2 regions of the Exiguobacterium sp. KKBO11 genome follow, and region 2 is predicted to be linked to the other one. Evidence: riboswitches for the same ligand, from Rfam matches in the RefSeq annotation. Region 2 holds a riboswitch; the other holds the start of a gene.
What was found. Region 2 has a riboswitch for FMN ahead of ribD (bifunctional diaminohydroxyphosphoribosylaminopyrimidine deaminase/5-amino-6-(5-phosphoribosylamino)uracil reductase RibD). Riboswitches for the same ligand answer to the same signal wherever they lie in the genome.
Positions count from the first base shown of each region.

Region 1 (3,405 bases), 400 kb from region 2:
CACGCAAGAGTTGGTTTTATCAACTGCATCATTGGTGATTGCGCACCTCCTCTTCAATCAAACGATCGAGCCAGTCATCGACATGTTGGAACAGATAGCCGGCTTGTTTCGCAGCTGTCGTATCCATATAGAAATCGCGTTCTGGCGCAAGCGGGGATTCATCTTCTCCTTTTGCAACGAGTTGACTCGTCGTTCCCGCAACGCGGTCGATCTTATCCACTAGGTCTTGAATTGATAAGACACCGTCACTTGCAGCGTTGATTGGTCCGGTCAGTTCCGAACGACCACACCACTCCAGAAAGGCAGCGGCTTCGTAACTTGAGATATACCCCATCTTCGCGTACGTGTTTTCAGCAACGATCGGACGACCGTCAAGCGCCCGCTTGATATGAAAAACGAGTCGCTCCGTATAGTCATCTGGTCCGAGGACGACCGGAAAACGGACCGCAACGACTGGGAACGTCGCCCGTTGGAAGAAATAACTCTCCGCTTGGCGTTTCCCTTCGCCATATCCATGTTCCTTCTCAAGCTCATATTTCCCGGGAAACGGATTGTAGGCACGCTCCGTGATATTCGCACCACCGTCTTCATAGACAGACATCGTCGACGTCAACACGTAGCGCCCGACTTTCCCTTCAAACGCGTCAATCGCAAGCTTGGCTTGATACGGCGTGAAGCAAATGTTGTCATAGATGACATCCCAGTGCTGTTGGCTTAAGTCCTTCATCGTACTACTTGACGTCCGGTCTCCTTTGAAAAATGTCAAGCCCTTCGCGACTGGTGGCGTATGCTCGCCGCGTGTGACGATTGTCACGTCATCCCCCGAATCGGCTAAGCGAATTGCAAGCCGGCGTCCGAAATAGCGCGTTCCCCCGAAGATCAATACTTTTCTCATCCTGAAGCCCTCCCTGTTCGTAGTAGCATTCACTCTCTTAATATTTCGAGTCAACGGGACAGGTCTCCTGTATGCGGATAATAAAAAAAATCGTGGACGATGTCCACGATTGGATTCATTAACAGCCACCCGGTGTCCCGGAATTCGTTGCCGTCCGGAACGAAGTCCCGCAACCGCATGTTGCGATGGCATTCGGATTCGTGATTGTGAATCCGCCACCGAGCATCGACTGTTTATAATCGATTTCCAGTCCTTTGACGACCGGATAATCTTTTTCGTCCACGATGACGGTCACGCCGTGCTGTTCGAAAACGAGATCCGTTTCTTTCTGTTGGTCGAATCCCATTCCGTACGACAGACCACTACATCCACCACCTTGGACGAGCATCCGAAGATTCCGTTCATCTGCTGGTGCCTGCGCCATCATGTCCTGGACTTGTAGCGCTGCTGCCTCCGTTAAATGGATCATGTCATCACCTTCCTTTTCTTTAGTATACGCAACTTCTGAGCGAATCGAAACCTAGTTGCTTGAAACTATCTTGAATTCGTTGTATAAATGGTATGTACAACAAAATAATCGTTCCATCTTCAGGGCAGGGTGAAATTCCCGACCGGCGGTAAACAACTCTTTTTGAGTTGAAGCCCGCGAGCGAATAGGGCGCTATTTGCTGATTCTGTGTAATTCAGGAGCCGACAGTACAGTCTGGATGGGAGAAGATGGCGGCATGAGTTTGAATTTGATCGATTTTTGCAATAATCGATTAGGTTTATTTAATGCGGACTTCTCCCCTGTTGATCTCATCAATAGGGGTTTCTTTATGGACGCAGTCATGCCAATACTTCATCGAGAGGAACGAGCAAAAGGAGACAATACTCGTATGAAACGCACACAAAAAATGGTCACTCTGTCAATGTTAGGTTCAATCTCATTTGTTCTTATGCTTATCAATTTCCCACTACCGTTCTTACCGAACTATCTGAAGATTGACTTCAGTGATGTTCCTGCTCTCGTCGCAGCGATCATGTTCTCACCGGTCGCAGGTGTCATCGTCGAAGCACTGAAGAACGTGCTATACTACATCTTCCGCGGAAGTGGTGTTCCGGTCGGAGAATTCGCGAACTTCGCTGCTGGCGTCGCATTCGTGCTTCCTGTCAGCTGGTTCTACCATAAAAAGAAATCAACACAAGGTCTCGCAACCGGTCTCGTCGCTGGTACGATCACGATGGCACTCGGTCTTGCGATTCTCAACTATATCTTGATCCTTCCAGCGTATGCATGGTTCCTCGGTATGGACTACATGGCGGATCCAGCTGTCAAATGGACAGCGATCACAGCCGGTATCTTACCGTTTAACGTCATCAAGGCGTTGTTCATCTCGGCACTCTTCATTCCGTTGTTCTTGAAACTACGACCATGGATGATGCGCCGTCAACAATCTGCCTGATCCGAAAAGCTGCGCCCGCTGACGGACACGAATCCCCTCGTTCAGACGAACGAGGGGATTTTTTGGCTGTCCGTGCTCACAGCTCATTTTCTTCGATTTTCAGGTAAATCTTTTCGAGTAACTCTTCCGGTGTCTCGCCTACGACGGTCTCACCATCAACGAGACAAAAATGATCAAGCGAACAAATGCCGCAATAGCCGAGGCAACCGTATTCGACGACGTCGACGTTCGGGTCACGTTCGAGTTGCTCCATGACGACCTGTGTACCAGCCGCTAAGTTACTGATACAAAATTCAATAATCGGATTCACTTTTTTTCCTCCTTCAAGCAGGAAACGACCTGCCTCATGTCGTATTATACAAGGTCAGACTGATTTAGGGGAACTAAGGGGGATTTTACGTTATGAAGCAATTGGTCGTACTCGGCGGAGGATATGGTGGAATGCGGATTTGTGAGCGATTCAAGGACGAGGAAGTTGCCGTCACGCTCGTCGACCGTCTACCGTACCACGCACTCAAAACGGAATATTACGCACTCGCAGCAGGTACATTATCAGATCGGGATGTCCGGATTGAATTTCCGGAGGGGAAACATCTTACTTATAAATATGGACATGTCATTAAAATTTCACCAGAGACGAATACGGTCCACCTGCAGGACGGATCAGAATTATTCTATGATGACTTGATCATCGCCCTCGGTTGCGAGGATAAATACCACAACATTCCGGGTGCTCAAGAGTTTACATACAGCATCCAGACACTTGAAGAATCTCGAAAGACACAACAAGCGATCTGTGGTCTGTCACCGGGGTCCGTCGTCTCGATCGTCGGTGCTGGTCTATCCGGTGTCGAACTCGCCAGTGAACTGCATGAAAGCCGGAAGGATTTAACGATTCGTTTGTTCGACCGCGGTCCATCCGTCTTGTCATTCTTATCCGACAAAGTCTCATCTTACGTCCAGGAATGGTTCGAGGAGCATGACGTGGAAGTCATCAACAATTCGAACGTCACGCTCGTCACAGCGGACGACGTGCGTAACGGCGACGATACGTACCCGTCGGAC
Region 1 is NZ_LUCU01000011.1:475,300-478,704, reverse strand. Features, by position in the region: gene AYO36_RS02650 (GNAT family N-acetyltransferase) at 1-32, opposite strand, end outside; gene AYO36_RS02645 (NAD-dependent epimerase/dehydratase family protein) at 29-895, opposite strand; gene AYO36_RS02640 (HesB/IscA family protein) at 1,014-1,364, opposite strand; FMN riboswitch at 1,476-1,618, shown strand; gene AYO36_RS02635 (ECF transporter S component) at 1,774-2,340, shown strand; gene AYO36_RS02630 (YuzB family protein) at 2,417-2,650, opposite strand; gene AYO36_RS02625 (NAD(P)/FAD-dependent oxidoreductase) at 2,743-3,405, shown strand, end outside.
Region 1: another riboswitch for FMN. It lies ahead of AYO36_RS02635 (ECF transporter S component); the one in region 2 lies ahead of ribD (bifunctional diaminohydroxyphosphoribosylaminopyrimidine deaminase/5-amino-6-(5-phosphoribosylamino)uracil reductase RibD).

Region 2 (3,405 bases):
GCGTCGTATAGCCAATCATCCGAAAGGCTCCGAACGTCGTCGGAAGCAACACTTCCGCCTCCCGCTTCAACGGTCGCTCGAGATACGCGACGAGTGCTTCGATCGTAATCAGTTTTAAATCATGTTCTTCCTTATAGAGAAGTAGATCATCGACCCGTGCCATCGTGCCGTCTTCCTTAATGATTTCACAGATGACGGCGATCTCATCGCTACCGGCAAGACGGGCAAGATCGACACCCGCTTCCGTATGTCCACGTCGCTCCCGCACACCACCCTCTTTTGCGATCAACGGAAAGATGTGACCCGGTCGTTTGAAACGTTCCGGTCCATCCGTCAGCATCCGCTGAATCGTTAGCGACCGTTCCTCAGCACTGATGCCGGTCTTTGCCTCTTCATGATCGATGCTGAGCGTGAATGCCGTTCCATGCGGATCTGTATTATTCGCTGTCATCGGAGCAAGTTCGAGTCGCTTTGCGATCCGCGGGCTGACTGGTACACAGACGAGTCCTTTTCCGTATGTGATCATGAAATTGATGTTTTCCGGTGTCGCGTGTTCCGCGAGCATGACGAGATCGCCCTCATTCTCACGATCCTCGTCATCGCAGACGATGATTGGTCGTCCGCTCTTCAAATCTTCTATCGCGTCTTCAATCAAGTCGAATCCGTTCATTACATGTCGCCTCCTAAGAATGCTGCCCAGTCCGTCTGCTTCTCATGCTGCGTGAAATGATAGAGATGTTTCGCCATCATGTCACACTCGATATTGACGACTGCGCCGCTTGCCAATCGATCAAACGTCGTCACTTGACGTGAGTGCGGAATCAATGAAATCGAGATCGTTTCCGGCGTGACGCGTTGCAACGTCAGGCTCGTGCCGTTGATCGCGATCGAGCCTTTCGGAATACAATACTTTTGCCACGATCCGACATCAAACGTATAAACCATCGCTTCTCCATCCGGTCGCCGACTGATCAGCCGCGCTGTTCCGTCGATATGTCCACTGACGAAATGACCGCCGAAACGACCGTCTGCCGGCATCGCCCGTTCGAGTTGCAATGGGCTTCCGACGCGGTACGTGCCGAGTGCCGTCGAACGGATCGTGTCATGGACGGCATCTGCTGTGAAACCGGTCGGACTCATCGACGTGACCGTCAAACAAATCCCGTCGACGGCGATGCTATCCCCGATCTTCGTTCCTTCGAGTACCTGGTGCGCCTCAATTTCAAGCGCTAACCCGTTCGGTCGCGGGATCTTTCGTTTTAAGGTTCCGACTTCTTCAATCAATCCGGTGAACATGTCGTCTCCTCCTTTCGGATGTACGTCAGATGGAGATCCGGTCCAACCGTCTCAACCTGGTCGATTTGAAAACGATCTTCGATATCGTGTTGACTATTCCACGCATCGCCTTCAAAAATCGATGGGGCTTGGTAGACTTCGATTCGGTCAACGAGATCTGCCTCAAGGAAAGCGGCTTGAATCGTCGGTCCACCTTCGATCAAAACACTGCGGATGTCTTGTTCGTATAAGCGTTTCAAAATCGCTTCCGGCGTCTCATACTCACCAACGAGAACCGTCACCTGATCGTGACTAATCCGAGGAACACTCGTCAGCCAGTAGGTTGGATTTTTACCATCACGGAAAACTTGGGCCGTCTCCGGGACCCGACCACGACGATCGACGATTACCCGAATCGGCTCGATGCCTGACGACGCGCGTAACGTTAGTGCCGGATCATCGACGAGGACCGTCTCACTGCCGACGAGAATTGCGTCGTGGCGTCCACGCAGGGCGCGACCGTTCGCGCGTGCTTCTTCTGACGTGATCCAGCGCTGTTCACCTGTCGCCGCGATCCCGTTCATCGTCTGAGCGATTTTGACGGTCACGGTCGGACGTTTTCGTTCGATCGTCTTCCAGAATGCCGTGTAGAGGGCTTCTGCCTCATGGCGTAACAAGCCAACCTCGACTTCGATTCCCGCGTCCTGTAGTCGTTTGATTCCGGAACCAGCGACGATCGCATGTTTGTCTTCCGTTGCGACGAAGACTCGTTTGATTCCTGCTTGTAGAATCGCTTCCGTGCATGGTGGCGTCTTGCCATGATGATTGCATGGCTCGAGCGTCACGTAAAGATCGGCACCGCGGGCGGCTTCTCCTGCCATCCGTAAGGCTTCGACTTCTGCGTGCGGACTACCGGCAAACCGGTGCGCACCGAAGCCAATGATGCGTCCTTGTTTGACGATGACACAGCCGACACTTGGATTCGGACTTGTTTGTCCGTGTAACATTTGTGCTAATTGCATGGCATAACTCATCATCTGTGACATCGCGTTCACTCCTTTCAAATGAAAAAAGACGCCCCTTGAAAAAGGGGCGTCTGTATAGAAGGGTTCACGAAATACACGGTTCGCCCCCTGCATTTTTTCATGCAGAAAGAGACCATCTCCTGAAAACATTTTTTCAGAAAACGGCTTGAATCGTGTCGTTTCGTTCTTCTCCCATCCGGACTTTACCGTCGGCCCTGGAATCTCACCAAGTCAGCCATGATGCGTACATCACAGGTCGCGGGCTCGTCGATCAATCGATCGCATCACCGCCGGTTGGGATTTTCACCCTACCCCGAAGAACTGGATTATTCAGTTATACAATTTTAGCCTAGCATATCTTTTTCAAGAAAACAAAGCGCAAATGCTTCTGTCTTGTCTCTTTTTTGATTTCGCTCCAATTCTGTCACCCATCACCAATTCGTGATCAACTGCATCTCAAAAACGACCGGAGCACCTGATAGCAGTGCATCCAGTCGTTGTTTTCCGCTTATAAATATCCGTTCTTCCGATCGTGGAATTCTTGAGCGATCGCCCCGCGCGTCCGTTCATCAGCGAGGACGCGAAGCGCTGTCCGAGCGAGGATTTTCGCCCCCGTGATCAATGCTTCATCTCCAGCTTCTGAACGAGCCGCTTCTTTGAATGCTTCCGTATGCGCGACGAGATCGTCCGGACCTATCTTGATATACGGATGGATCGTCGGAATGACTTGACTGATGTTACCGGCATCCGTCGAGCCAAGACCCGGTCGTTCGTCTAAGTGGACCTTTTCACCAAGCGATTCTGCTTCTTCTTGGAACAGACGGTCGAACGTCCGGTTGAAGACGAGGTTATCGACTTCATTTTGGAAGGCGATGACGTCAAGTGTCGCCCCAGTCGCGAGTGCCGCGCCTTGGGCGACAGCTTTGACTTTTTCCGTGACGGCATTCAATCGTTCCCGTGTCGTCGCCCGGATGAAGAAACGTGCTTTTGCGTATTCCGGGATGATGTTCGGCGCATCACCTCCATGCGTGATGATTCCGTGAATCCGGACATCGTCCGGTAATTGCTGACGTAACGCATTGATTCCATTGAAGAGTTGAATGAC
Region 2 is NZ_LUCU01000011.1:74,604-78,008, reverse strand. Features, by position in the region: gene AYO36_RS00690 (bifunctional 3,4-dihydroxy-2-butanone-4-phosphate synthase/GTP cyclohydrolase II) at 1-670, opposite strand, end outside; gene ribE (riboflavin synthase) at 670-1,296, opposite strand; gene ribD (bifunctional diaminohydroxyphosphoribosylaminopyrimidine deaminase/5-amino-6-(5-phosphoribosylamino)uracil reductase RibD) at 1,281-2,321, opposite strand; FMN riboswitch at 2,481-2,625, opposite strand; gene AYO36_RS00675 (M20 family metallopeptidase) at 2,809-3,405, opposite strand, start outside.